DNA from 3 places in the Ancylomarina sp. YFZ004 genome. Region 2 is predicted to be linked to each of the others. Evidence: riboswitches for the same ligand, from Rfam matches in the RefSeq annotation. Region 2 holds a riboswitch; each other region holds the start of a gene.
The links. Region 2 has a riboswitch for thiamine pyrophosphate ahead of ACXR6G_RS06205 (class I SAM-dependent DNA methyltransferase). Riboswitches for the same ligand answer to the same signal wherever they lie in the genome.
Positions count from the first base shown of each region.

Region 1: linked by a shared signal. The riboswitch ahead of tenA (thiaminase II) and the one ahead of ACXR6G_RS06205 (class I SAM-dependent DNA methyltransferase) in region 2 are both predicted to bind thiamine pyrophosphate.
Region 3: linked by a shared signal. The riboswitch ahead of thiS (sulfur carrier protein ThiS) and the one ahead of ACXR6G_RS06205 (class I SAM-dependent DNA methyltransferase) in region 2 are both predicted to bind thiamine pyrophosphate.

Region 1 is NZ_JBTCHQ010000001.1:295,713-298,991, forward strand. Features, by position in the region: gene ACXR6G_RS01260 (DUF1697 domain-containing protein) at 1-374, shown strand, start outside; gene ACXR6G_RS01265 (phosphatidylserine decarboxylase) at 376-1,269, opposite strand; gene ACXR6G_RS01270 (YwbE family protein) at 1,407-1,733, shown strand; TPP riboswitch at 1,744-1,836, shown strand; gene tenA (thiaminase II) at 1,896-2,540, shown strand; gene ACXR6G_RS01280 (carbonic anhydrase) at 2,709-3,279, shown strand, end outside.
Region 2 is NZ_JBTCHQ010000003.1:142,869-146,147, forward strand. Features, by position in the region: gene ACXR6G_RS06195 (hypothetical protein) at 1-168, shown strand, start outside; gene ACXR6G_RS06200 (hypothetical protein) at 263-916, opposite strand; TPP riboswitch at 1,050-1,143, shown strand; gene ACXR6G_RS06205 (class I SAM-dependent DNA methyltransferase) at 1,283-1,984, shown strand; gene thiM (hydroxyethylthiazole kinase) at 1,990-2,799, shown strand; gene thiE (thiamine phosphate synthase) at 2,786-3,279, shown strand, end outside.
Region 3 is NZ_JBTCHQ010000010.1:127,605-130,883, reverse strand. Features, by position in the region: gene ACXR6G_RS15510 (PepSY-associated TM helix domain-containing protein) at 1-462, opposite strand, end outside; gene ACXR6G_RS15505 (hypothetical protein) at 446-982, opposite strand; gene ACXR6G_RS15500 (hypothetical protein) at 1,257-1,472, shown strand; TPP riboswitch at 1,531-1,627, shown strand; TPP riboswitch at 1,675-1,765, shown strand; gene thiS (sulfur carrier protein ThiS) at 1,799-1,999, shown strand; gene ACXR6G_RS15490 (thiamine phosphate synthase) at 2,034-3,279, shown strand, end outside.

The DNA.
Region 1 (3,279 bases), on a different contig from region 2:
CGCTTGCCAACAAAATTCAACAAGCAATATCTGCCAAATATGAACTCGAAGTACCTGTAATGGTTCGAAAATATATTGAATGGGAACAAGTGATATTGGACAATCCCTTTTTTAAAGATAAAAGTATAAGCATTGACCGTCTGCATTTGACTCTTTTGGATAAAGAACCAGATTTAGATAGAATTATAGATTTGAAAAAGAAAGATTTTGGTACCGATCAGTTCGAAGTGGTAGGTCATCATGTTTTTCTTTGTTGTACAGATAAATACAGCAAAACGAAGATGACCAATGGACTTTTCGAAAAGAAGTTCGATTGCAAAGCCACAACACGAAATTGGAAAACCGTTATGAAGCTTTTAGAACTGGCTCAATAAATTAAACTGTCGCTTTACTGGCAATATTTTCACCCATAAACACGGATGTTTCATAACCTTTAAGAGTATTCTCAAGAAGGTCATCAGCTAATTTCACTTTTCCTTTTTCGAAGAATAGGACTAGTGTTGAACCTCCGAAAGCAAAGTATCCCTTCTCCTCTCCTTTTTGAATCTGAGAATTATCCTGATAGGTTTGGATGATACTACCGACCATGGTAGCACCTACTTCTGATATAAGGATATCGCCATAATCATCCGTAACTAGCGTGCTGTATGCTCTGTAGTTTTGACAGAAAATCTCCAAACTCTTTTTTAGAGCCATAGGTGAAACCGAAAAATAACGACCTTTTATATCTTTAGATTCTGAAATAAGACCACTTGCAGGAAAGTGAAAACGGTGGTAATCCGTTGGAGCCAAACGAGCAATAAGCATTGATCCGTCAGCGTATTTTTCAGCTAGTTCTTTATTCTTAAGAAACGACTTAATCGTAAACTCAGATCCTTTTACAAAAAATGAAGAAGCATCAGTAATAGACTGAAAAGCAAGCAATTTACCATCAGCAGGTGAAACAACACCATTCCCGATTGGTCTCTTCTCTGCTTGTATCTTTCTAAAGAAAAAATCGTTAAAATTTAGATAGGCCTTACTATCGGTTATCTTATAATTGGATAGATCGATTTGATATTGAGCAATAAACTTATCAATTTTCTTCTTGGATAAACGGCTACTCATATACCAGCCACCAAGCATGGTTAACATTTTTCGTTTAACAAGAGTGTGAAGTGTTACTTTACCCAGAGAAGAATTATAAAGCCATCTTAACATTCCTTCACTTGGAACAAATTCTTTAACTAGACTTCCACTCTTTCTTTCTATATATTGTAAGGATCCCATAAATCTGATTTGAATACAAATTTAATCGATTTCGAAAAAGATTAAGGCTTCTTTTCCATTTTCTCACAATTTTATCCGATTTTATATTGATTTCACCTCATTTTTCAGGTAATCTATCTCTGAAGCAGCCTAATTCTATGTCAAAACTTCTTAAAACAAAAAATACATTTGAAGTAAACAATAGAAGCTTTATCTTGTCGAAGCAAATAGAAATAGCCTTTGATCTAAAAATTAGCATACAAAATACGATGGAGAATAGTCAGCCAGATGGCAAAAAAAGAAAAGATATCACAGTGGGATTAGAAGTTGAAATTGTACTAAAACAAGATCAACGAAGTGGCGATTTAACAGATGGTGTCGTGAAGCGTATACTCACCAAATCTCCCAATCACCCTCATGGCATAAAAGTGCAACTGGAAACAGGCGAAGTGGGACGTGTCAAGAATATTCTCGACGAAGATTAATAATAATAATAATGACCGTTAGGGGTGCTCATTATTGGGCTGAGATTAAACCCTGGAACCTGAAATGCATAATAGCAGCGTAGGAAAATGGATATTTAGTTTAGACATTTAGTTCAATCTGTTGTCGCCCATATCCCTGCCTGCATCTTTTAAAATAAAATAATGATGAGTTGGAGCGAAAACACCTGGAAACAAAATAAAGATACCTACACCCAAATTCTTGATCTACCTTTTATAAAGGGCTTAATTGATGGAACTCTTTCAAAAGAACGATTCAATTTTTATATCCAACAGGATGCCATTTATCTTGCAGAATTTGGGAAAGTACTTGCAGGCATTGCAAGTAAATTAAAACAAGCCATTGATAGCGAAGCATTTTATAAATTCGCCTGTGATACCATGATAGTTGAGCAAAGCCTACACAGCACTTTCCTCAAAGAAAAAGCAGAACAAGCTTCACCAAGCTGTCTTTTATATACGTCGTATTTACACAAACAATTAAATCAAGCTCCAATCGAAATCAGTCTGGCAGCGGTATTGCCCTGTTTCTGGATATATAGGGAAGTAGGTGATTATATCCTTGCCAATCAAACTTCTTCTGACAATCCATATCAAGTCTGGATCGATACCTACGGAGGAGAAGAATTTGCGGGTGCAGTGAATCAAGCCATTCAAATTTGTGATAAATATGCTGAAAACTCTACCAAGTTTCAACAAGAGCAAATGACTGAAGCTTTTTTAATGGCCTCGAAAATGGAATGGCTATTTTGGAACAGTGCCTGGAACTTAGAAGCTTGGAAAGCATAAAAATTAATAGATTCCTCTTTTTATTTCTCAAGTCTACATCAAGGAAAAAAGAACTTTACTATATTTAATCTCATAAGAGTATAAACCACTCGTTTTCTACATCCATTTTGGAATAAGTAAACGATCATACTCTTTTTGACTTATGCATATTAACCAAAATACTCAAAAGTGGATATCGAACACATATTTAATAATAATCGGAAATGGATTAGTGAAAAGCTCAATCAAGATCCTGAATACTTTAAGAAACTAACTGAAGATCAAAGTCCTGAAATCTTATACATTGGTTGTTCTGATAGTCGAGTTACTACCGGAGATTTAATGGGTATAAAACCTGGTGATATGTTCGTTCACCGAAATATTGCCAATATGGTTTCCAACACAGATTTAAGTGCCATGTCGGTTATTAACTACGCCGTTAGCTTCCTTAAGGTGAAGCATGTGGTAATTTGTGGTCACTACAATTGTGGTGGTGTAAAAGCGGCTATGCAGGCAGAAGATATGGGAATACTAAACCCCTGGCTGAGAAACATTCGCGACGTTTATCGCTTACACAAAGATGAGTTAAATGCCATTGATGATGAGCAACAAAAATACAACCGTCTGGTTGAATTGAATGTGCAAGAACAATGTGTGAATCTAATTAAAACGGCTGATGTGCAAAAAGCATTACGCAATCGACATATTACTGTTCATGGTTGGGTTTTCGATATTCATACAGGGCATATCATTGATATGA
Region 2 (3,279 bases):
GCTGCTAATCCTTTAGCAAATACTGAAAAAGAGAAATTTGCTGTTGAGATTGCTAAAGCTAAAACTTTCTACAAGAAAGCTGTTGCTCAATACACAAAAGCAAAAACTCTTGCTCCTGCTAGAGAAGATGTTGATTCTTTATTGCAAAAAGTAAAAGCTGTATTGTAAGTTACAATCGCTATAAAATATAAAAGGGATGCCAACGGCATCCCTTTTTTTATATCTGATAATTGAAGAATTATTCTTCAATATTTATTTCCTTTTAACTCTGTCCTAAGTTCTTTAAAACAGAGAAGGTTTTATCAATGGCATCATCATTTACCACAATGGTAAATTCGTTGGTTGTAGATATCACTTCTCGAATATTAATACCAGCCCATGCAATACTTTTAAGTATGTGGTAATAGAAACCGGCTTGTTGCGAATTCTCATCTGGAAGCTTAAGGGTAACTGCTGAAAGGCGCCCACTTTTACTTAGCAGACTTTCTTCTTCAAAAATAGCTTCAACTTGTTCAGCTAAAGATTGACTCACCACTAAGTTCGATTCAAAAACCCCTTGAACCATGGTGTAAAAGAACTCCTGGTTTGGCCCAATGGCTCTAAGCAAATCAGTATGTCTCTCAATTAGCATACTTGAATTCTTATAGGTGTAATCAATCAATTGTGAACGGACAATAATATCTCTGACAACCACTTCAGCGCCAAGATGAGAAATTTTTCCCTTCATTTTCGGAATTAATCTATTGATTGACATGACGATTGCTCCACTTTTCACATCAGAACCAAAATATTGTTCCACTTCAGGTTGAATTTTACGAGCCAAAGATGAAACGTTGATTAAGCCTTCTACCAAAGCCTCAGCCAGAAAGGGCTGGTGAGCAATGATTTTTTCTACTATTTGAGAGATACTTAGCATATGTATATATTTTCCTCAAAAATAGACAAAATGTTTAAATTTTCACATGAAATTCGCTATAAGTATTGATTGTATTTGTGAATAAATGAATCCTCTTCATTTCATTGCTGTAATCATAAAAATAATACCTTTGTCTTACCGTTAGGGGTGCTTGTGATACAGGCTGAGATAAAACCCTAGAACCTGATATGCGTAATTGCAGCGTAGGAAAACGATTCAAAACAAAGGGTGTATTCACTACTCTTTTCTTCTATTTCGTAGATCTACCTTTCATAGCTATCAGTCTTATATTTAATAATCTCCATTCATAATTCTTAAAATTTAAGGAATTAGAATGAGCTTTTAATAATACGATTAAACTAAGACATGAAATCAAATTTTGATCAGTACGCATCTGACTACGATGCATGGTTCCTCGAAAACCAAAACCTTTTGTATTCAGAAGTTAAACTTGTTGCGCATTTTCTTTCAAATCCTGGAGATGTATTCTCGGTAGGATGTGGTAGTGGCTTATTCGAAGAAATTTTGGATAAGGAATTCAATATCTCAATTAAGAACGGCTTGGAACCCTCAGTAGGGATGGCAGAGATCGCTCGCAAGCGTGGTTTAAATGTTGAAATTAGCACCGCTGAAAAAATTAATTTAGGCGAAGAAAACTACGACACCATACTTTTTAATGGGACACCAAGTTATATCACCGATTTACAATTAGCTTTCGATAAAGCTTATGCAGCTTTACGTCCAGGAGGAAAGATTGTTGTTATCGATGTTCCTAAGGAAAGTTCATATGCAACGATGTACAATTTAGCCAAAGCTGTTGATTCATGGGATCATCCACTTCTTGAGGGTGTTAATCCAAGAGATCCCTATCCAATTGAATTGGTTCGTGTTGCCAATTGGAGAACAACTCAGGAAAAAATCGACAACTTAAGTACGGCAGGTTTTAAGAATTTTGACTTTGCACAAACACTGACCAAACACCCACTTTATTCAAATCAAGTTGCTGAAGAACCTATCACAGGTTACGATTCAGGAGATTATGTTGCTATTTGTGCCTTTAAAAACTAGATGATATGATACAAGCTGAAAAAATCTATCAGGATTTAGAATTAATCCGACAAAAATCACCTTTGGTGCATAATATCACCAATTATGTGGTCATGAATAATACAGCCAATGCTCTATTATCTATTGGTGCCTCACCAGTAATGGCTCATGCCGAAGATGAAGTTTCCGACATGGTTGATATTGCCAGTTCTCTGGTGATTAATATGGGAACCCTAAGTGAGCATTGGGTGGATGCTATGATTCAAGCTGGTGCACGTGCCAAATCGAAGAAGATTCCAATTGTTTTTGATCCCGTTGGTGTAGGCGCAACAATATATCGCACACAAACTGCTAAGCAAATTATCCAGGTATGTGAACCTCAGATCATTCGAGGTAATGCTTCAGAAATCATGTCCTTAGTTGATGAAAAGACAAAAACTAAAGGAGTAGATAGTACAGAATCGACCTTCACTGCTGTGGATGCAGCAAAAAAAATGGCTATAAAAAATAAAGCTATTGTTGTAATTAGTGGAGAGCTTGATTTTATTACAGATGGAAAAGAACTTATTTCCATACACAATGGATCAAGTATGATGCCACGCGTAACAGGTATGGGATGTACTGCGACGGCTCTAATGGGAGCTTTTGCTGCTGTTAATTCTAATTTACTCGAAGCAGCTGCTCATACCATGGCAGTTATGGGAATCACAGGTGAGTTGGCGGCTATAAAATCAGCTGGCCCAGCCAGTCTGCAAGTTAACTTTATCGATCAGTTATATAATTTAACCGAGAATGATATCAAGACACATTTAAAGGCGAAGTATGAAAAATTTTGATCTGAGTCTGTATCTCGTAACAGATAGAGGATTAACAAAAAACCGTCCTCTGGAAGTGATTATAAAAGAAGCTATTGAAGGTGGTGTGAGCATGGTTCAGATTAGGGAAAAAGACAGCTCTAGTTTAGAATTTTACGAACTGGCCTTAGCTATCAAATCCATACTTGCTCCTTATAAAATTCCTTTAATTATTAATGATCGAGTGGATATCGCACTGGCAGTAGATGCTGATGGGCTGCATATTGGTCAATCTGATCTACCTTATTCTGTTGCCAGAAAATTACTTGGCAAGAATAAAATCATTGGCTTATCTATTGAAAACATTCAGCAGGCAAAGGAAGCTAACGCTTTAGATGTGGATTATATCGGTTTATCACCTGTATTCTATACAGATACAAAAAACGATATTGCCCCTGCTCTTGGTTTAGATGGCATTAAAGAGATTGCTAAAATAAGCAAGCATCGCATGGTTGGTATCGG
Region 3 (3,279 bases), on a different contig from region 2:
CATAAACATCCCCGAAAGAGCAAAAGCAAGCAAGGCTATGGCAAAAATATCAGCCATTAAGATCCATCCTGTTTTGCTGTTGTAATGCAGTTTATTCATAAAATAAACCCATAGCTTTTTTTCATATACTTCAAAACTAAGCTCTCCACTTATCGGATCGTAAGTTCCCAAACCACCTTTTAGGTAGACATTGTACTTGTCGCCTCCAGGTATGATTCTGTTTAAAGGATAATCAGATATAGTCTCCTTCCAATAAGCCGTTAATTGATCCGGACTAAGACTGGAAGCTAATTGATAATTGACATACTCGGTCTTATAAGCCGGATCTTCACCTTTCTTTTTATGATTCAATATAATGCCCGATATGGCATAGATAAGGGTTATTCCAACAAAGAAGTAACCCAAATATCGGTGAGTTAATCTAAGCCACTTGCGTATATTTTTCTTACTCCACAATTTCATAACTTGTTCCGTCTATATAATAAATAGCATAATAATCTTTGTTGTTGTCTTTCATCCAAGCTCGCATTTCTTTAATGTTTGCCATTTCAGAGCTACAGTGTTTCCCACCTTCTTCACCCTTATGCTTCTCCATCACTTCTGATGCCAACTCATCAATCTCAGAAGTTGCTAATCGTTTTTCCCTTATAATACCTGTTACCAATAAATCATTACCTGCAATTTCCTTATTGAAACCTTCAAGTGTACCCGTTGCTTCAACACGAAGAGATAAATTCCCATCAGCACTTTTTAGGATACATCTCTTTCCTGAGTGAGCACAAACATGATTCACCACGCCTTTAAAACTGATCTCCTGGCCTACTTTATCAGCGGCCACTTCCATAACTTGCTCAATATTCAATGTAAGCGATTTTGCTTCTGTTAATACAGCTGGCTCAGTTTTTTGTTTCTTAGAATCAGACTGTGTAAAATTACAGGACAGAAATACGAGGCATAGAGCCAATAAACTTAAATACTTCATCGATTTTGGGATTTAGGATTAAACACTTATTTCCTTTATTGTTTTGTTTTTGAATAACAAACCTAAGATTTACTGAACATATTTCCTAGTAATATAACAATTCGTTAACAACATAAAACAAGACAAAAAACTCCGATTTGATTTATCATTAACGAAAGAACTAACTCCATAAATATTCAAAGCCTCAAACTAAATACTTCTGGCTATCTTTACAATCTGAAACTATTTATTAACTCATACAAGACATAGCATGGACCAGGACGACTTTGATAAAATGAAAGAAATCAAAAAAGAAAATAAAGATGCTTATAAACCTTGGAATAGAAAGGATGATGATGAGATGATCAATCTTTTTTTTGATGGTGTAAGCGTTGGCGATATGGCTATCAAATTGAAAAGAACAAAAGGTGCCATTCGTGCTAGAATTAGAAAAATGGAGCTAACACAGATTAAGAAAAAACCTTCAAGCTCATCAGATAACACAAAATAATAATTTGAAACTAAACCTTCTTAGTCTTTAATTATTAAAATATTTCCATACATTTGACAACGTTTTACGGGGGTGCCTTAAATAACAGGCTGAGATTATACCCTTAATAACCTGATGTGGATAATGCCGCCGAAGGGAGTTAATACCAATACGATTTCTGTTTACCAGCCTTCTGTAAAACACACATTTTTTTTTGAACATAGTAATTGATAAGGGGTGCCCTATGGGCTGAGATCACACCCTCATAACCTGATGCGGATTATACCGACGTAGGAATATCAACCATTGGCCAAGGCCTCTTCTCATTTACTACAAAACAAATTCGTATGAAGGTTTATGTAAATGATGAAAGCATTGATTTTGCTGATGCTACAAATATTTCTCAGCTGCTTAAGCAGCTAGACACTGCTCCCAAAGGCCTTGCCGTTGCAATAGGCCCCAATATTATCCCCTCAAACCTGTGGGATGAATACCAACTAAAGGAAGATGATCAAGTTTTATTGATACGCGCCACTCAAGGCGGTTAATCAATTATTCAAAAAAAACTTATTTCTCTATCCTATGTTACCAATAGTTATTACACCTCCTGAAATTATTCAGAATGAAGTGCACTTATGGGAAGCTCTCTTTTTAGCTGGGCTTCAGCGTCTGCATGTTCGGAAACCACATGCCTCGGTCTCACAGTTGAATGAAATGCTAATTAGTTTACCTAAAAAATACCATTCTCGCGTGATTCTTCATCAGCACCACAAACTGTCTGAGAACTTCAAGTTGGGAGGCATTCATTTCAAAAGCATCAATCAGCCTGAAGAATATTCAATAAAAGATGAAAATTTAAGCCAAAGTAGATCATGTCATACACCACGGCAAGTCTTAAACAATTACAAAAAATACGATTATATCTTCCTGAGTCCGATTTTCGATTCAATCTCAAAAAAAGGCTACCCATCTGCTTTTTATACAGATGAGATCCAAACTTTCTTCCAAGATAACCCACAAGTGAACAATTGCATTGCTCTTGGAGGTATCAGTTCGAAAAACACTCAAGAATGTTTGGATTTAGGATTTGCGGGATGTGCTGTATTAGGAACTATTTGGGGAGGAGAAAACCTAAGTTCTGAACTTGTTTCGAAGCGCTATCAAAACATCCAAGCCAACTATAAGCCTATGAAAGACAAACCTTCTATCTCTAACTTTCAATTTATCACAAATGATTTCTCTGAGCTCAATGAAATAGAGCAAATCAAAACGGTATGCGAAGCTGGCGCCAATTGGATTCAGCTACGATTAAAAAATAAAACCGACGAAGAGATTCTTAAACTGGGCAAGCAGGCTGTTAAAATATGCCGTCAATACAAGGCCACTTTTATCTTAAACGATCACGTTCATCTGGCAACAGAAATTAGGGCACATGGCGTACATCTTGGCAAGGTTGATATGTCACCTATTAAAGCTAGAAAACTTCTCGGGTCAAACTTCATCATTGGAGGCACTGCCAACAATATGGATGATGTTAGCCAACTTCACAAAGCTGGTGTTGATTATATCGGCTTAGGGCCCTTTCGCTTTACACATACTAAGAAGAATCTAGCACCTGTTTTAGGACTGGGAGCTTACGAACAGATCTTACAAGAATGCCAAAACCAAAAGATCAGTATTCCCATCCTTGCTATTGGTGGAATTGAGATAGAAGATACTGCAAACCTTATGAAAATTGGCCTACATGGGATTGCCCTTTCCTCATCCGTAACATCTGCTAAAAATATAATAGAAACAACACAAGACTACCTTAAACAAATAACACCCC